3 regions of the Pseudoalteromonas sp. APM04 genome follow, and region 1 is predicted to be linked to each of the others. Evidence: predicted binding sites of a transcription regulator. Region 1 holds the regulator's gene; each other region holds the start of a gene.
What was found. Region 1 encodes sigma-54, which starts transcription at its own class of promoters, with help from an activator protein. Its sites were predicted from a motif close to GTTGGCACGNNNNTNGNNT; they were not measured.

Region 1 (6,886 bases):
TTGGATTACCCTATCAACGAATTCCTCATCCACGTTATGGCGACGCTAAAATACCTGCTTACGACATGATAAAAACGTCGGTGAATATTATGCGCGGCTGTTTTGGTGGGTGTTCATTCTGTTCGATTACAGAGCACGAAGGGCGAATTATTCAAAGCCGCTCGCAAGAGTCCATTATTGAAGAAATTGAACAGATCAGAGATAAAGTGCCTGGTTTTACTGGCGTTATTTCCGATTTAGGTGGGCCAACGGCCAACATGTACAAATTACGTTGTACAAGCAAAAAAGCAGAAAGTACCTGCCGACGCTTATCGTGCGTATACCCTGATATTTGTAAGCATATGGACACGGATCACACGCCAACAATCGATTTATACAAAAAAGCACGTGATGTAAAAGGCATTAAAAAAGTTCTTATCGCTTCGGGCGTTCGCTATGACCTTGCTGTACGCGATCCTCGCTATGTTAAAGAGCTGGTGACACATCATGTGGGCGGGTATCTAAAAATAGCGCCAGAGCATACTGAAGACGGTCCATTATCAAAAATGATGAAGCCAGGCATGGGTGCTTACGATCAATTTAAAGAATTATTTGATAAGTACTCGAAAGAAGCGGGTAAAAAGCAGTATTTAATTCCGTATTTTATTTCTGCGCACCCAGGAACTAAAGACGAAGATATGGTAAACATGGCTTTATGGCTTAAGTCTAACGACTTTAAGTTGGATCAAGTGCAAAACTTTTATCCATCTCCAATGGCCAATGCGACCACTATTTACCATACCGAGATGAACTCACTGCGTAATATCAAGAATAATAGTGAAGTAGTGCCAGTGCCAAAAGGAGCACGCCAGCGCAGATTACACAAAGCTATTTTGCGCTACCATGATGCATCGGGCTGGCCAATGATACGTGAAGCACTTCGCAAAATGGGTAAAGCCAACTTAATTGGCAAAGGGCCAAACTGTTTAGTGCCAGAAGAAGGCCGCGATGAAAAAGCGGGTAAAACCGTTAATAAAGGCCGTAAAGGGGCTCGCCCAGCGCTTACACGTCATACGGGATTTAGCCAATTTAAAAAGGCTAATACAAAACCTAAAGTGGGTGGAAATAGGCAAAAAGCCAGATAGTTATTACCGAGACAATAAAAACGCGCAGCTATAAATTAACTACGCGTTTTTTATAACAGCTTTTAAATTTATATTAACAGCCAAGTGGCGGTGCCTAAAAAGGCAAAAATACCCACAATATCTGTCACTGTTGTTAGCACTACACTGCCTGCAAGTGCAGGGTCTATATTCATTTTTTTAAGTAAAATTGGAATACTTGCACCAGCAACCCCTGCCACAACTAAGTTCATAAACATGGCAAAAGCGAGTACGCCGCCGAGCATAAAGTCCCACTGCCAAAGTGCAATAACACCCGCTATCAACAATGACCACAAAATGCCATTGAGTGCTCCAATAGCGAGTTCTTTCATCATTAAAAAGCGTTGGTTGGTTTGATTTATATGACCAACAGCTATACCACGAATAACAAGTGTGAGTGATTGACTACCAGCTACACCGCCCATAGAAGGAACAATGCCATTAAGCACTGCTAATATGGGTAAAATATCGAGTGTGCTTTCAAAAAAACTGGCTACAAAGGCGGCCGCAAGCGCAGTTAATAAGTTAACTCCTAACCATACTGAGCGTTTTTTAGAGCTTTTTAAGACAGGGGCAAAGGTATCTTCTTCATCATCAAGGCCCGCCAAACTCAGTAAACTATGTTCGGCGTCTTCACGAATTACGTCAACAATATCATCGATCGTGACACGACCAAGTAGCTGATCGTTGTCATCAACAACTGGGGCCGAGATCCAATTATGGCGCTCAAACAGTTGTGCGACTTCACTTTCATCCATTGAAATTGGAATTGACTCACATTCTTCATCCATTAAATCGCGAACAATTTTTTCTGGTGGATTAGTTAGCAATGTACTCAGCGATAAAGCACCAATAAAGCAGTTATGTTTATCAACCACATACAGGTCATCAGTGCCTTCAGGTAACTCTCCGCGAAGTCGAATATAACGTAGTACGACATCAATGGTCACATCTGGGCGAATAGTTACCGTATCGGTGTTCATGAGTGCACCAGCAGAACGCTCTTGATAAGATAGCGCTTGTGTTGCGCGCTCTCTATCTTGGGTGTCCATGGCGCTAACAACGTCTTGGTAAACGGTGTCAGGCAAACTACGTAATACTTCACCTAGGTCATCGTGACCCATGTCTTCAGTGGCAGCAGCAATGTGCTCAGGCTCCATTTGGGCAATAATACCCAGGCGCACGTCTTCTGATAATTCTTCGAGTACATCACCTTGAACATCAGGATCAACTAACTGCCATAGCAAGCGACGAATTTTGTGTGGAGATGATTCTAATAATAACGCAGTATCACATGGCGCTGTTTTTGCGAGCATGCGCCTAACTTGAACAAACTGACCACTATTAAGTGACTTGGTCACTTGTTTTAGTTGTTGTAGTGGGTAGTCTTGTTCAAAAGCTTCGGGCATTGGCGTCCTTTATTTATACTGTAACTGTTACCTAATGGGTGGGGGAGTACGACCTAGCAGCCAGTTATTTTGATTATAGTTATTTTATTTAAATGTTAAAAATTAACGTTACTCTTGTTCGTTAAATCGTTGCGAAATAAGTTCTCCAATTGCATTTAAAGCTTGCTCTGCATCAGGCCCTTCACATACCACTTTAACTTCTTTACCTTGGCTACTTTCAAGTAGCATCAGTGCTAATACACTGTCACCAGCAGCTTCTTTATCATCTTGAAACAAGGTGATTGAAGCATCAAATTTTACAGCGAGTTGGGCTAATACAGTCGCGGCTCTGGCATGCAGTCCTAATTTATTTTGTATTAAAAAAGTGTCTTCTATACGCATACATTACTCTATCAAAGCTGAACAGGTTATTAGTTTTGTAAAATTACTTTTCTTGTTCTCTGTGACGTATTTTTACATTGGGATGCGTAACTGCAAAGCTTTCGCCAATTGTTTGCGCTAAATATACAGAGCGATGTTGCCCGCCAGTACAGCCAATCGCAATAGTTAAATAGCTTCTGTTATTTCGCTCTAGGTGTGGTAGCCATGTTTGTACAAAGGTTTGTATTTGCCATGTAAATTTTTGAACTATGCTGTGGCTAGCCAAATAATCTTTTACTGGTTGGTCTAGGCCATTAAGTGGTTTTAGTTCAGGCTCCCAATGCGGGTTAGGTAAAAAACGTGCATCAAATACGTAATCTGCTTCTTTAGGAATGCCATGTTTAAAACCAAAAGATTCAAATGTAACAATTAGCTGCTTGTCTTTTTTACCTAATATTTTTTCGCGAATTGATTCAGCAAGTTCATGAACGCTTAGCTCACTGGTATCGATCATGTAATCGGCGCGCGTAATTAGCACATCGAGAAGTTCTTTTTCTTTTTTTATGGCTAAATCAAGCGGAAGTGAATCTATTGATAAAGGGTGTAAGCGTCTGGTTTCAGAAAAGCGTTTAATAAGGGTTTGATCTTCACTGTCTAAGTAGAACAGCGTTGGTTTTGTAAAACCCGGTAAGTATTCGATGATGTGATTAAATTCATCTTGCTCTTTTGGTAAATTTCGCACATCTATACTAACGGCAATTTTATCGTAGTTATCAGAAACGCTTCTTACCAAAGAAGGTAATAAATTTACTGGAATGTTATCTACGCAATAATAACCTAGATCTTCAACAACGCGTAAAGCAACCGACTTACCAGAACCAGAACGGCCACTTATGATAATCAACTCCATTAATCACCCTTTAAATTTGTTACGATTGGTCAACAATAATTTGATACAACTCAGCATCCGATTTAGCACAGCGAAGCTGCTTACAAAATTCTTTATTTTTTAGTTTATCAGCTATCGTTGCTAGCGTCTTTAAATGCTGTTGGTTATCGCCTTCAGGTACGATGAGTGCAACAAAAATATCAACAGGGCGGTTGTCTATAGCATCAAAATTAATCGGTGTTTCACTTACTAACACCAATGCTAAAGGTTCTTGTGCGCCGCTCATTCGGCCATGTGGAATAGCAATACCTCTGCCTATCCCTGTGCTGCCTAGCTTTTCGCGGGTTAATAAAGCGCCCAAAATATCCTGTTGAGATAAATACGGTAATTTATCGTGAGCCAGCTCGCTAATAAACTCTAAAATTCTTTTTTTACTATTAAAAAGGACCGCAGCTTTACTGCAGTCCTGGCATATAAGTGAACTTAATTTCATCATATTAGTGTCGAGCAAGCTTCTCTTTGTGTTTAATTACTTGACGGTCAAGCTTGTCAATCAATGAATCAATAGCTGCATACATATCTTGATGTTCAGTGGATGCGAATAATTCAGCACCACTTACATGAATAGTTGCTTCTGCTTTTTGATTTAATTTTTCTATATCGAGAATGACATGAACATTATTAATATGATCAGAGTGCCTTTCTAGCTTCGCAAATTTGGTATTTATATAGTCTCTTAATGAATCAGTTAGTTCTACATGACGACCAGTTAAATTTAGTTGCATAAGCATTACCCTCTTTGTTTAGCGTCTTAGATCAGGCTCTTTCGCTGATTTGACGGTGGAATAGCAAGAGATTCGCGATATTTTGCGATTGTACGTCTCGCTACTTTAATTCCTTGCTCAGCCAATATATCCGCAATTTTGCTATCACTCAATGGTTTTGCTGAGTTTTCTGCTGCGATTAATTTTTTAATAAGTGCACGTATTGCCGTAGATGAACATTCTCCACCATTTTCGGTACTTACGTGGCTTGAGAAAAAGTATTTAAGCTCAAATATTCCACGCGGTGTGTGCATATACTTTTGCGTAGTTACGCGCGAAATTGTTGATTCGTGCATTTCTACCATTTCGGCAACATCATTTAAAACCATCGGTTTCATGGCTTCTGGCCCGTGTTCAAAAAAGCCCTGTTGTTGTTTAACAATACAGTTAGTTACTTTTAAAAGTGTATCATTTCTACTTTCTAAGCTTTTTATAAACCATTTAGCTTCTTGTAAATGTGAGCGAATAAATTGACTGTCGCCGCTTGATTTAACTGTACGTGACATTGCTGCATATTGGCTGTTTACACGAATTTTTGGCATGCTGTCTGGGTTTAACTCTACAATCCAGCGGCCTTTAATTTTTTTAACTGACACATCAGGTATTACATACTCAGACTCTTCTCGTACTATTGTGTCTGCAGGCTTAGGGTTGAGCGTATGAATAAGTGTCATTACTTCTTTAAGCTCATCTTCTTTGAGCTTCGTTTTTTTCATTAATGTACGGTAGTCACGAGCAGCTAACAAATCAATGTGCTCTGTTAAAATCATTTTTGTTTCATCAATAAAAGGCGTGCCTTTATCAAATTGATTTAACTGAATACACAAGCACTCTTGTAAGCTACGTGCCGCAATACCCACTGGGTCAAATAGCTGAATGCGCTTTAAAACCGCTTCTATTTCGTCAAGTTCAACCTCAACGTCATCGTCGTTATCTTGATTAAAGCTCTCTAAAATCTCTTCGCAGCTGAGTGTCAGTATGCCTGAATCATCCACCGCTTCTACAATAGCAATAGCGATGGCTTCATCTGTAGGGCTAAATGGCGTTAATTGTAATTGCCACATTAAGTATTCGTGAAGCGTTTCAGTTGATGCGCCCTGATATATAGACTCATCTTCAGGCATTGGGCCTGAAGATGATGCAGGGGCTGCACTCATATACTCATCCCAGCTAACATCCATTGCCATGTCGTCACTTACGGTATCTTTAGCAAGCGCTTCACCACTGTCTTGTTCATACTCGCTAGGGGCTTCATCGGCAGATACGGTTACTGTAACTTCATCGTTATCTGCTTTTTGCTCATTTTTGCCCGCAAGATCATCGGCATAGTCTTGCTCCTCAACCTCAAGTAATGGGTTGCTGTCGAGCGCTTCTTGTATTTCTTGCTGAAGATCCAATGTACTCAATTGCAGCAAGCGAATAGCTTGTTGCAACTGAGGTGTCATTGTAAGTTGCTGGCCCATGCGCAGCTGTAGTGATTGCCTCATGTATCTCTAACAATCCTTTTAAGTTGTTATAATTAATACTAGCAGATGCTTATAAATAAGGCGTAAATGTTACAGCCTAAATTGCTCGCCTAAATATACATCGCGTACAGTTTTATCATTTAATACGTGTTCAGGGGTACCAGAAGCAATCAGTTCCCCATGAGAAACAATGTAGGCTTTTTCGCAAACATCAAGGGTTTCTCTTACATTGTGGTCTGTTATTAATACGCCAATACCACGGTTTTTTAGGTGTTCAATAATTTTTTTAATATCTAATACTGAGATAGGGTCAACACCGGCAAATGGTTCGTCTAACAAAATAAACTTTGGATCTGCAGCTAAAGCACGTGCAATCTCCACTCGGCGACGTTCTCCGCCCGATAATGCCATACCTTTGCTGTCGCGAATGTGTTGAATGCTAAATTCATCCAATAGATTATTTAATGTTTCTTCTCTGGCTTGTTTAGTGAGCTCCTTTCGAGTTTCTAAAATAGCCATTAAGTTTTGATACACTGTTAATTTTCTAAATATAGACGACTCTTGTGGTAAGTAGCCAATACCTAATCTAGCACGACTGTGCATAGGTAAAAGCGTAATATCGTTATCATCGATAGATATTTTGCCTTTGTCGCTAGGGACTAAGCCTACAATCATGTAAAAGGTTGTTGTTTTACCTGCGCCGTTTGGCCCAAGCAAGCCTACAATACTGCCAGCTTTAACTTCTAGGCCCACATTTTTTACAACTTCACGGCCTTTGTAGCTTTTGGCTAGTAGC
Region 2 (6,886 bases), 1.4 Mb from region 1:
CCTTACGCATTAGTTTTTTACCCTCTGCTGTGCGAGAGTCATCTACTTGATACGGTATGTGCTGACTGCCAACATCGTCCGTTAATAAGCTAAGGTAGGCTTCAAGCTCTTTTTCACTTGCGTTAGGCGCTTGCGTTGCGGTCATGGCGCTTGCGTTGCGGTCATGGCGCTGTAGTAATGCTGTGCAAATTTGTTTAAGTCCAGTGCCTCTTCAGCATCAACCAAAAAGGTACTTACTAATAGCAAACCAAATGTAAATAGTCGTTTCATCACTTCTTCCTTGTAGTTAAAAGTATTGATTTATTTATAGGTACACTATATTCACATGCTCAAAAATAAAACAAATATTTTTAAGTTAATAAACCTACATTTTGCTTTTTACTCTATTGGTTGCCGCGCTGTTGGCTGGGTCGTCGGGCCAAAAATGTTTAGGGTAACGACCCTTCATTTCTTTTTGTACATCGCGATAACTACTAGCCCAAAAGTGCGCTAGATCTTGCGTAAGTTGTAAAGAACGCTTACCTGGCGAGAGTAATTCCATAAGCAGTGGCAGCTTGCCATTTGCAAGCATTGGCGTACTTGTTAAGCCATACACTTCTTGCATGCGCACGCTAAGTTTTGCGGGACCATCTAACTGGTAATTAATTTTTATATTTGAGCCACTCGGTACCGTTAACCTAAGCGGTAACAATGTTTTTAGGGCTGTTTGCTGTGTCCAGTCAAAACAATTTTGCAGTGCTTCAAAGTAGTTAAACTTTTTAAGCTGCTCCAGCGTTTTTATATCCTGTAAATATACGCCTAACCAATCATCAGCTGTTTTGATAAGTTGCTGCTCGCTTATTGCCGGGAACGTATCAGGCATAAACTGACTGGCTAAACTCATGCGTATTAATAATTGCTGCGCGTCGGGTTGTTCATTAAATAATGCAAAACCATGCTTGGTAAATAAATTAAGCCACGCTTTAGCGCGCTCGGTTTTATCAAGCTTTTGCTTACTTGGTTGGCTTGTAAGCGTAATAGCGCCGAGCTTTACTTCGTCTTGATGAATAAAGCGCGCGGTTTTTTCATCAAACTCACAGCGGGTAAGCGAAGTAAACAAATGCGGTAAGTAACCTTGTAGCTCAAATGGGCTAAGTGCGGTGGCTGCAAAAATACGCGTGCCTTTATGGCCGCCCATGCTTGCAATAGCAAGGTAGTCATCGTTATGCCAGTAATCGGTGTTTAAATCAGCGCCCGCACCATTGGCAAGTAAGTAGCCATTACCGCGTTTTTTTGCAATGCGATCGGGGTAAGCTAATGCCACCAGCAAACCTAAATACTCGGTGTTTAGCTCACTGTTACTGTCGGTTACTTTTAAACGGCTTTGCCAGTATTTTAACTGCTGTTTAAATACTGGGTGTGGCCTTTGCTGTTGGCTATGTAGCGCCAAGCTTAGCTCGTTGGCACTGTTTATTCGGCTCTCAAGCAGCGCCACTAAATAAAGTGCTAAACGGTAAATACCAGGGAGTTCTGTCTCAAGCGCCTGCGCTTTTAAAAGCATATGCGCTAAGCGAATATCCGCCCCAAAACCCAGCATGTTACTGCCCAATTTGGTTAGCTTGCCTTTGCCGTCGATGGCTTCAAGCATAGTTAGTAAGCTCATTGCTTGTGTGCATTGCTGCGTTGTTGGCGTATCAAGCAAGGTGAGTTCGCTAATATTTGCGCCCCACTGCTTTGCTTCAAGCATGAGTTGGCTTATGTCTGATGTGAGTATTTCGGGGTTGTCGTGACTGTTACGTCGCTCAAAGGTTTGCTTTGAGCCAAGCCTGTACACCACACCTGGTTCTATTCGCCCCGCACGCCCTGCTCGCTGCACGGCAGAGGAGCGCGATATACTTTGTGTTGTAAGCTCCGTTACGCCTGTTTTTAAGTTATAACTGGCCGCGCGGCGTTTACCGCTATCAATAACAATGCGAATGCCCTCAATGGTTAAGCTGGTTTCGGCTACATTGGTGGTAAGCACAACTTTGCGCATGCCCTCAGGCGCAGGGGCAATCGCCGCTTGCTGATTGGCTTTATCTTGCTCGCCAAATAACGTGGCAACTAGGCAGTTACTTGGCAAGTCATTAAGGGCCTGTTGTACGCGTGATATTTCAAATTGCCCAGGTAAAAATACTAATGCACTGCCGCTTTGCTCGTTTAGTGCTTGTTTTATTAAAGGTGCAATAGCATCAAGCCAGCGGCTTTCATCTTTTATTGGTATATATACTTCGTCTATGGGGTAGCTTCGCCCGCTTGATTGTATAACTGGGCAATCAAAAAATTGCGTATAGCGCTCTGTATCAAGGGTGGCCGACATAAGTAGTATGGTTAAATCGTCGCGCAGCGCACTTTGGGTTTCTAAAGCAAAGGCCAGTGAGGTATCGGCTGCAATTGAGCGTTCATGAAACTCATCAAAAATCAGTAAATCAATATCGCTAAGTTCTGGATCGTTTTGTAGCATGCGAGTAAGCATGCCCTCGGTGACTATTTCAAGGCGCGTGTTGCTACTTACTTTACTCTCGCCACGTACACGAAGGCCAACGCTTTGCCCAACATTTTCGTTTTGGCACTGCGCTAAGTAATTGGCAATATTGCGTGCAGCTAAGCGGCGCGGCTCCAGCATTACAATACGTTTATAATGGCCGTCGCGCATAAGCTGTAGCGGCAACCAGGTTGATTTACCCGCACCAGGCGGTGCTTGTAATAACATTATAGGGTTACTTTGTAATGTAGTTACGAGTTGTTGATATATGTTTTGAACCGGCAGCACTGCTATTTACCCAAAATTGCTTTGCACGCATTGTAACAAAAAATAATCGTGCGACGGCGATTCATATTATTAGTATTTGATGACTATAGGCGTAAAGCACTATCAAATTAAATAGTAACTAACTTTCATCGACTCTCTCAATGAATGAAAATTTTAGCTTACTAATTTTAAAATCTCTTAAAGTAACATCTCAAAAAAGAGGGCTGCCAGCTCATGTCTCCCAGATACGTCTGCTTTTTTATAAATAGCAGATGATTGATTACTTATAGTTTTTTCTGACTTTTTTCTAATGCTAGCAATTTCTGATGTTGATAATCCTTTTATCAACAATAGTGCAATTTCTTTTTCAGTCGCCGTTAATCCCCACTTTTGGAACTGCATTTTAATTTCATTAAAAAATACGACTTTTGAATTTTCTAATTGCTGATTAAGCAGCCTAATATTTTCTTTCGAAACCGTTAACTGTGCCAAATTTAACTTTTCATTGGTACTACGCCTGTGAATATCAATCATCAAATAAACGAACAAGGCTAGCGATAACACAATTAACATGATCTCTTGCCAAATATGCACAGGTTCCACATTGCTTAAAATATCTATTGATAAATCAATCAATTTAAAAATAACGATCAAAATTAATGTAAAAGAAATCAGTTTGTCTTTATGCATTTTCACCCAGCCATTAAAAAAGCCACAATAATGTGGCTTAGTTATTATAGTACATCTAATTACTCTAGCTCAGCCTCAGAGGCAAGTATGTATTGATTACCGACCCATTGACCTTCAATTTCGATAATACTGCCAACAGTTAATGCCGCCATAAAGGTTGTTAAATTTACATCTCGGTCATTAAGCTCTAATTCTGCATTTGCAGAGAGTCGTACTTCATAGCCATTAATCATAAAGCTGTTTGCAGTCAAAAGCTCAGTGACTGTTCCTTCAAATTCAACATAGCCACCGATATGGTCGCCATTGTCGCCGTCATCACCGTCATCACCGTCATCACCGTCATCACCGTCATCACCGTCATCACCGTCATCACCGTCATCACCGTCATCACCGTCATCACCGTCATCATTCTCAAGTTCAACTTTACCAAGTACAAACACATTATTTGCATCGTATTGACCTTCAATTTCAACACGATCACCCACAACAAGCTGTGCTAAAAATGTTTCTAACGAAACCAATACATCATTAATAATGTATTTTGCATTGGCATCTAGCTGTATTTCAGCGCCGTTAACTGTGATTGAATTGCTTAAAATAGCAGTTACCTGCCCTTTCATTTCCCATTCTTGGTTATATTCGTCTTGATCTTCTTTTTCTATTTTTAAAACACTTAAAAGCGGCGACGTGTTCAAATAAGCTATCTCAACGTAATCGTTAATATTTAAAGAATCAAAATTAAAGTATTGCTCGTCATCGTCTTCATATCGGCTAAATTCGTTAATTGCATATACCACACCATTAACAGTAATCGTTTTATTAACAGAATCTATATCTTCAATAATGCCTTTTACTTTTCCGTCTGACGAGTAGTCTGGGCGTTTTAGTTCAACCGAAGTGACTTGATTGTTATTAATGTAAACCTCAACAAACATACCCACGGTTAAATCATTAAGTAATGTGCCTTCAACGTCAATATTATCAGCAAAGTCAAACACTTGACCATTAACTCCCATAGACGTTGCGCTGATTTGCGTAATTAACCCCTCGATTTCGTATCGTAGTACGCTATCGTCATCAACATCTAATGACTCTTCAACTGTTCTGGCATCAACCTCTGTTGCCACCATAACATCGCCAAGTAAATTACCCTCTACTTTTACGTAGGTATCGTTTGTCAATAAGCCATCAAGTACGGCTGAGCTGTAGTCAATCACTACATTGTTAATAGTAAACTGTAATGCGGCTTCATCTAAATTCGACACAATGCCTGCCGTGTATTCATGATCGTCATTATTTACATCCGTATCGGCCTCAATGTACGATGCTAAAAAAGTACCATCTGCTTGCGGGTAACCACTTATTTCAACCCTTTGACCCACACTAATGAGCGCCTCTGACGTATCAATAAAGTGAGTTAGGTCGTTATAATAGACAACCGTATTAGCTATCAGTAGTTGGCCTGTGCTGCGGTCAATACTTTGTATAGTGCCTTCAATTTCGGTATCGTATTCAACATCTTGGGCAATCCATTCGCCTGAATCATTTTCTTGTGCTGAAAAACTAATTTTCATACCAACACTAAGCGCGCTTAATTGAGTGCTTAAACCATTTTTCATTATGTTACTTGTGTCTGTATTGTACTTAACACCATCAACATAAATACTGCCAAAGCCCGTGATCACACCTTGGGTTACAACAAGCTTAGGTGAAACAGACTCAACCGATGAATTAACAGCATCGAGTATTGGCTGCTCTTTTTGCTCAGAACCACCACACGCGGTTAATATGGTAAGCGCACTAAAAGTGAATATATGTTTATTCATTTTGTTCATACTAATAATCCTAGAGGTTAATTGTATATACTTCATACATACTGCATAGATACTTCAAGTAGAACTATTGACCTATATAAGCCATTAGTAAATAGGTAATTATACCTACCCCTCCTAACATTATGTTTTTAAAAATAAAATCAGATAAAATATTTAATAGTAAAATTAAGAAATAATTACAGACTGCTATGTATAATTTTTAATAAAAACTCAACACCAAAAACAATACTACCTAACATAAAAATATAACCAACTAATAATAAGAACAATAAATTCATTATTATCTCTTGGTACAAGGCTTGCTACTTTATAACTGACAGTCAATTCACTAACCTAAAGTAAGGATAAACTTATGAACAGCGATCGTATGAAAGGTAATTGGAACGAACTTAAAGGTAAGGCGCAACAAAAATGGGGCGATCTTACTGACGACGATTTAGACAAAATTGAAGGTAGCCGTACAGAGCTAGTGGGTAAAATTCAGCAGCAGTATGGTAAATCTAAAGAAGAAGCAGAGCGCGAAGTAGATGAGTTTGAAAAAACTCACTAATCGCTAACTTCTAAAAAAACCGCCATTTGGCGGTTTTTTTGTTTAACGGCTAAAAAAGGACGTTATTTACGCTTTTAATTGGTTACCTATAGGCAGTTGCCTAATGCGTTTACCACAGGCAGCAAAAATAGCATTACACAATGCAGGGGCGTAAACCGGCGTTGCGGGCTCGCCTACACCAGCTGGTGGCGCATCGCTTTGTATTATTTCTACTTCTACCTCTAAAGGTGAATCGCTCATACGCGGTACGCGGTAATCATGAAAATTACTTTGCTGTACGCGACCTTTATCAAAGGTAATACCGTCGCTAATAGCAGTGGTAATACCGTAAATAGAACCACCTTGCGTTTGGTTTTTAACGGTATCGGTGTTTACTACCGTACCCGCATCAATAGCCACCCACGATTTAATCACGTTTAAATCACCAGCGTCCGATACCTCTACCTCAACCACTGTTGCCACATACGTTAAAAAGCTACGGTGTGCTGCAATACCTAACCCGCGACCTTTTGGCAGCTTTCGGCCCCATTTACTTATCTCAGCCACTTTTTCAATAACATGGCGTAATTTACCAATATCTAATGGGTAAACGTCTTTATCGGCGCCATAGTTATCGTACGAGGCATTTTGCTCGGTTACATCTAAAATGCGATCAGGGCCTATGGTTTCAAGTAAATAGTCTTTTTGGTCGCGCCCTGCTTTGTGCGCCGCTTCAGCAATAAATGACTGAATAGCAAAAGCATGAAAAATATTTGATACCGAACGCATCCAGCCAACTCTTGTTTTAGCGGGTGCTTCGCCATTTTCTAACTTTAAGTTAGGTGAGTTTATAGGGTTATCGGTAAAGCCTAAACGCAGTTCAAAACCTGCAGGCGATGTTGCCCCTTCTTGAAAGGTCGACATAATTGGCGAAAACGCCGTGCGATGTAAGTAAGCTTCAATATTACCTTTTTCATCTAATGACGCTTCAATATGTTGAGCCGATACCGCATGATAAAAACTGTGCTGAATATCATCCTCTCGCGTCCATTGAACGCGAAT
Region 3 (6,886 bases), 1.5 Mb from region 1:
AAAAAAGATTAAAAAAAAGAAACAAAACCATAGAGGATTTTTGTTTGCCAGCTGTTTATATACAGTGCGCAGTAACCAATTGCATTTATTGAGTGGTTTATGTGTGTTTGCACCAGCTATGTTTAGCCTAAGCGTGCAAGCCGCAAGTCAAACTACCGGGCAAATGGTGCAATTTGATATAAAAGCGCAGCGAGCAGACAAAGCCTTAATTGAATTTGCTAAACAAACCAAGCAAACCGTGGTGTTTTCATACGAGTTAGCTAAAGAGTATGAAGCAAATTCTGTCTATGGATTCTATACCCAACTAGATGCGCTGGAGGCATTATTGGTGGGGACTGAGCTCGATGCGGTTGTTGATCAAAATGGATTACTGAGTATAAAACTCAAACAAATCAACAGGAATGATAACAACATGATGAAGCTTTCAGCAGTCAGTGCAGCAGTATTACCGGCATTACTGGCGGTAAATTCTCAAGGTGTAAATGCAGCAGAAGACGTTGCTCAAGACAAAATCGAAAAAATTGCAATTGTCGGTAGCCGTGTAGCAGGGCGTTCGGTTGAAGATTTACCCGTTCCGGTCGATATTTTAAGTGCTGAAGCACTTGAAAATACAGGACAAACTGAAGTGGGTCGTATGCTACAAGCTATTGCGCCTTCATTTAACTTTTCAAGTTCATCTATTAGCGACGGTACCGATGCATTAAGACCTGCAACATTACGTGGTTTAGGTCCCGATCAAACATTGGTGTTGATCAACGGTAAACGTCGTCATCAAGCTAGTATTATCCATATTAATACATCGGTTGGTCGTGGTACTGCCGGTACCGATATGAATGCTATACCGGCATCTGCTATTAAGCGTATTGAAGTACTTCGCGACGGTGCGGCTGCTCAATATGGGTCTGATGCAATTGCTGGTGTTATCAACATTGTATTAAAAGATGGTAGTGAAGGTGGCAAAGCAGCCATTAACTATGGTGAATACTCTGAAGGTGACGGCGAAACAGTTAACGTTGACTTCAACAAAGGGTTTGCACTGGGTGACAATGGTTATTTAAACACAACGATTAACTACCGTGACCGTGCGCCAACTAATCGTGCAGGTTTGCATGGTTCATGTCAGTTTTACGGCTGTGAAGAACTTAGCGATGGTACTTTGTTAGCCGGCGATCCGCGTGAATTAACAGCTGATCGTAACACATTTAGAATCGGTGACGCTGATTCACAACAGTTTGGCTTAACGGTAAATACTGGCTACGAGTTAGGCGATGGCGAATTATATGGTTTTATTACGTATTCAACACGTGATAACGAATCAGCCGCATTTTTCCGTCATAATGCTAATGCGGGTGGTAACCCAGTATTGCAAGATGGTGACGCAACAATCCCACTTGGTTTTTTACCGAAAATAAACACCACCATTGATGATATTTCTTACAACTTTGGTTACAAAACAGAGTTTGATAACGATTCAAGCCTTGATTTATCGTACACCTACGGTGAAAACAGCATCGACTACACAACAAGCGATACAATTAATGCGTCATACGCTAACTTTTTGCGTTACGAACAAGGTTTAAGCGCTGCTGATATTCGTACTACTATCCCGCGCGAAGCATACGCATACGGTATGGAACTATCGCTACAAACAATTAATTTAGATTTCACTAAAAACTTTGATGACTACTCACTTGCGATGGGTGCAGAGATGCGTACTGATGAGTATCGTATTTTAGCCGGTAATGAGTATGCATATCGTGACTACGATACAAATAATGGCGTAAGTATTTACAGCGGTTTAAGCGGCGGTGTTGGCAGCGAAAATGCTTCTGGTGGCACGCAAGGCTTTGGTGGTTCGTCACCTGCATCTTCAGTAGATGAGTCACGCGATGTAATTTCGTTTTACTTAGACGCTGAAGCATATGTTATTGAAGACGTTATTTTATCTGGCGCACTTCGTTACGATAACTACAAAGGCTTTGGTGATACGGTTAACTTTAAGTTAGCAGGTAATTGGTCAATTACAGACGATATTTCATTACGTGGCGCATTAAGCTCAGGCTTTAGAGCACCATCCATGCAACAGCTTTACTTTAACAACATTAGTACACAGTTTGTTGTAGGGCCAAATGGTACATTGGTAGCCGAAGAAGTGGGCACGTTTAGAAACGATTCAACACTGGCGCAAAGTTTAGGTATTCCAAAACTTAAAGAAGAAAAGTCTCAAAACCGTAGTTTAGGTATTGTTTATAACGTAACAGACAGCATTAACGTAACAGTAGATTACTACTCAATCGATATTGATGACCGAATTGTTATTAGTAACCGTTTAGGTAAAGGGCTATCTACTAGTTTAGACGCAGCGCTTGTTAGCTCTGGTGCAGGTGCCGGTCAGTTTTTCTTAAACGGCGCAGACACTGAAACCAGCGGTATAGATTTTGTTGCAACATATAACACTGAAGGATTTGGCGGCACACTTGATTTTACCCTTGCTGCAAACTTTACAGAAACTGAAGTTGTTTCGTTATTCACACCTTCTGGCTCAGGTCTTGAAACTGTGCCGGTAGAAAGTGTGTTTTCAGATCAAGAAATTTCGATTATTGAAGAGTGGCAACCAGAAGATCGTATTAACCTAAGTGCGCTTTACCAAAACGAAGATTGGACCGTTAATCTGTCGCTTAATCGCTTTGGTGAATACACAGTTGAAGACGGTGGCCGTCAAACATACGGTGCCGAAATACTAACAGACGTAAAAGTTAATTACTTCATTAACGAAAACCTATCTGTGAATGTGGGCGCTAATAACTTGTTTGATGTATACCCAGACAAAAATGAAATTGGCAACTCCCGAACAGGCACAATTGTAGATGCTAACGGTAATACTGTTGTAAGTAGTAATGGTGTGTTTGAATACTCTCGTCGTTCAGCACCTTTTGGCTTTAACGGTGCATACTACTATGTAGGTGCAGAGTACCGCTTTTAATAAATAACTCTCCCTTTCGTTATTTAACTCAAAGGGCCGCAAGGCCCTTTTTTTGGTTTTATATTTAACACCGATTAGCTAACAGGCTTTAATCCGAAACCAAGCTAATAGCGTAGTTGTCGTACTCTTTAATGCTGTTCATCACAGTCATCAGTGTGTTGTGCTCGCTGTTTTCATCTGCTTTTATAAGCACAGAGCTTATTTTATATTTAGCTGCAAACATGGCTAAGTTGTTCGACACGTGCTCCAAGTTAATTAACCTCCCTGAAAAGTAAACGCCGTTATTTGCATCAATACTGAAAACTGCATTTTTACTTTGTTTTTCAATACTTGGTTTGTCTAATGGTCGATTTAATTCAATGGCGACGGGTTTAACAAATGAAGTAGTAACGATAAAAAATATGAGCAGTATGAACACAATATCAAGCATTGGGGTCATGTCTACGTCGGCGTTATTTTGCAGTTTAGCTGTTTTATTTTTCATATTGGACCTTACTATTTTAATTAAAGCTGCGGCGCCACAGCGAGGTTTTTAGGATCCTATTAACAAAACTAGCACAGCTGAAAAATAATACAGTTAAATAAATATTCTAATAACATTAAATATTTGTATAAATTATGTTCTTACATGTTACTCAAACAGGTTAAATGATTTTAAAGCAATAAAAAACCCAGCCTATCGCTGGGTTTGTATGGGTAATAATTTACTGAATAGCTAAAATACAATTCAGGTTATTTAGCTTTTTTGCATACGGCTCATTTCAGCATGACAGCTTTGCATTGTAAGAAGTGTTGCAGCAAGCGCGGCTTCACAATCTGCAGGTTGTGGCTTATCCATCGCTTCTTTAATTTCTGCAAGTGTTTTGTCTTCAACTTCTTCAAGCTCGCTTACATAGGTGCTGTCGTTGTTTGAGCCAAATGTAGTAAGAAGTGCGGTGTATGCTCTGCGCGCTTCTACAGCAAATGAAGAGCCTTCCTCTCGCTCACCTTGCTCGTTAATAGCATAGGGTTGCAGGCGTTCAACGCTGACTCTGCGTGCGTCAATCATGCGCTGGAATAATGCTCCAATGGCAGGGTCTTTTATATTTTCTTGTGCTTTTTGGTAAAAATCGATACCGCTGTTCATTACTTGAATGATGTCTGAAATATGATTAGCGTCTGTTCCTTGAAGGGTGTTCATAATGACCTCTTTAATGTTATGAATGAAACTTATCATAACTAAAGCAAGGGCCATTCCATTTTAAAAAGGTAATTTAAGTTGCTGATATTTATATGTATATTTTGCTTATTAAAAATGGCTAGGCGAAAATACAATATTACGCCTAGCAAATCTTACAAATAACCGTGTAATAAGTTTATTTTAGCTCATCAGCCACTTCAGCTACTTTTTGGCGAAGCCAAATATGGCTTGCATCCCTGTGTAGCAGTGGGCTCCAGATCATATCTAACTCAAAAGGAGGAATAGGAAATGGTGGCTCTAAAATTTTAAGGCCGGCATCGTCTAAATAAATATTAGCGGCTTTTGATGGCAAAGTGGCCACTAAATTTTGCTCTTTTGCCAAGTGAATGGCTACATGGTAATTACGTGTAAATGTGGCAATATTTCGGTGTTTCCCAAAGTGGGCAAGAGCTTCATCAACCCAACCTAGCTTTTGCACATCTTTAGGGTCCATACCAACGCCCACACCAAACCCCGTTTTACTCACCCATATATGGCGCGCTTTAAGATAGCTATCAAGGCTGAAGTTTTCAATAATTGGGTTGTCTGCTTTTACAAGGCAGCAAAAGCTGTCTTTCCATATGCGTTTGTGGTGAAACGATTGTGGAAGATTTTCAAAGCGGTTGATTGCCATATCTACTTTACCATTTTCAACATCATGAAAGGTCACGTCACTTGGCGTAAGTATATCTAAAGTTGTATCTGGGGCTTCTTCGTGCAGTTTGCTCAGTAGTTTTGGTGCAAGTGTGCTTGCTGCATAGTCACTGGCCATTATCCTAAATACACGTTTACTTTGGCTGGCTTCAAACTCTCTATTTGGTGCGAGTGTTTCTTCAAGTGTCATAAGTATGCCACGAATGACTGGCTGTAACTCTATGGCACGCTCTGTTGGTACCATACCATCGCTGGTACGAACTAAAATAGGATCATTAAAAAGGTTTCGAAGGCGCTTTAGGCCGTTACTCATGGCCGGTTGAGTAATGCTAAGTTGATTTGCTGCGCGTGTAACGTTGCACTCTCGAAGTAGTGTATCGAGGTATACAAGTAAATTTAAATCTATTTTGCTTATATTCATGTGTGTGTCCTTGCGTTTACCAGTGATGGATAAAACGCTGTGCTGTCGGGTACGGGTAAATATGATTTATTAGGCCATTTTTTATATTTTGTTGGGCCTGCTTCCAAAAGTTAACATCAATCAGTTCAGGGTGTGTGCTTATTAAAAACTGTTTGTATGTTGGATTGGGTGTTACAAATGTGCAAAGTTGCTCCGGAAAAACGTCTTGCGGGGCAACAGAGTAAGTTTGCTCATCCATTAAGTAATCATCGTAACTTTTCGCTTTAGGTAAAGCTCTAAAGTTCATGTCTGTTAAATATTGTACTTCGTCGTAATCATAAAAAATAATGCGTTTATGTTTACTTACGCCAAAGTTTTTCAATAGCATATCACCAGGAAAAATATTAACCGCTATCATTTCTTTTAAGGCTTGGCCGTATTCCTCTATTGCATCTGCAGCGCTTTCGTCGTCAGCATTTTCTAAAAATAAGTTCAGTGGCGTCATACGGCGCTCAATATACAAATGTTTTATGATCAGCCAATCACCTTCAATGACCATCGACGAGCCAATTGTTTTGTGCAGCTGCTCAAGTAAATTACTATCAAAGCGCGCCAAAGGAAATACGACGTTTGAATATTCTATTGTATCGGCCATTCTGCCAACTCGGTCATGGCTTTTTACGAGTTGATACCTTTTCAAAACTGTATCGCGGCCAAATGGTTTACTCTCACCAAATTTGTCTTTAATGACTTTAAATACATAACCAAAAGAAGGCAGGGTAAACACCATCATCACCATACCTGGAGTACCTGGTGCAATGGTAAATTCGTCATTCGAATGCGTTAAATGATTTAAAAATTCACGATAAAACTCGGTTTTTCCCTGCTTATGAAAGCCTATGGCGTTATAGAGTTCTGCCATAGTTTTATTGGGCATAAGTTCATTTAAAAAGCGTGCCAGCGCAGAAGGTGCATGGGTTTCAACCATAAAGTAAGCGCGGGCAAAACCAAAAATAACACGCATCTGTGATGACTTAGTGAGTAGGGCATCTAAATATAAGCCTTTATCTTCGTGATGAAGAACAGCAATTATAAACGGCTGAACACCACTTTCAGATACAACTCGTCCCACTATGTAAGCTGCTTTATTGCGATAAAACGCGGTATGTAAAATATCAAAGCGCATTTTCCAGGGTTGATGATGAGTGTCGGGGGCTTGCTTATAAAATGCTTTTACTAGCAGACGAATATCGCGTTCTAAATCAACAAAAGGTGCTTTAAAGTCAAAGTGGTTAATAATGCGTTTAATTGTGGGTTTAAGGCCATCAACAACCGGAAAGTAACTTCGGTATTCTGATTCAACAGGAACCGATGGCGCATCTTTTAGGGTGGCTTGTACAAATATAAAATCGTTATGAAAATAGCGTCTATGGTAAAGCCTGCAAAACACCGAATTATAAAATGTTTCAGCAAGTTCAGCCTGAGGGTGAAAGCACAAGAATTCTTGGTATAGCTTTTTAACTTCAAGCCAAAGGGTTTCGTCAAGTTCGTGCGAAGGATGGTCTTGTTTTAAGGTATGTATTGTTTCGTTAACACGCTCATCGTAATAACTAATACGTAAACGGCTAAT

Region 2: a site for sigma-54 is predicted at 5,582-5,600, ahead of MTP24_RS11890 (CsbD family protein). Genes of this name have one in related genera too.
Region 3: a site for sigma-54 is predicted at 4,205-4,223, ahead of MTP24_RS09595 (PA2169 family four-helix-bundle protein). Genes of this name have one in related genera too.

Annotation. Positions count from the first base shown of each region.
Region 1 is NZ_CP094441.1:557,338-564,223, forward strand. Features, by position in the region: gene MTP24_RS02600 (YgiQ family radical SAM protein) at 1-1,124, shown strand, start outside; gene mgtE (magnesium transporter) at 1,193-2,551, opposite strand; gene MTP24_RS02610 (HPr family phosphocarrier protein) at 2,660-2,932, opposite strand; gene rapZ (RNase adapter RapZ) at 2,976-3,821, opposite strand; gene ptsN (PTS IIA-like nitrogen regulatory protein PtsN) at 3,841-4,293, opposite strand; gene hpf (ribosome hibernation promoting factor) at 4,298-4,585, opposite strand; gene MTP24_RS02630 (RNA polymerase factor sigma-54) at 4,612-6,111, opposite strand; gene lptB (LPS export ABC transporter ATP-binding protein) at 6,181-6,886, opposite strand, start outside.
Region 2 is NZ_CP094441.1:2,571,510-2,578,395, forward strand. Features, by position in the region: partial or broken gene MTP24_RS11870 (nuclear transport factor 2 family protein) at 1-270, opposite strand, end outside; gene hrpB (ATP-dependent helicase HrpB) at 365-2,791, opposite strand; gene MTP24_RS11880 (LuxR C-terminal-related transcriptional regulator) at 2,969-3,460, opposite strand; gene MTP24_RS11885 (DUF5666 domain-containing protein) at 3,520-5,295, opposite strand; gene MTP24_RS11890 (CsbD family protein) at 5,648-5,845, shown strand; gene MTP24_RS11895 (molybdopterin cofactor-binding domain-containing protein) at 5,912-6,886, opposite strand, start outside.
Region 3 is NZ_CP094441.1:2,062,696-2,069,581, reverse strand. Features, by position in the region: gene MTP24_RS09605 (TonB-dependent receptor) at 1-2,983, shown strand, start outside; gene MTP24_RS09600 (biopolymer transporter ExbD) at 3,072-3,467, opposite strand; gene MTP24_RS09595 (PA2169 family four-helix-bundle protein) at 3,720-4,163, opposite strand; gene MTP24_RS09590 (LysR family transcriptional regulator) at 4,339-5,277, opposite strand; gene aceK (bifunctional isocitrate dehydrogenase kinase/phosphatase) at 5,294-6,886, opposite strand, start outside.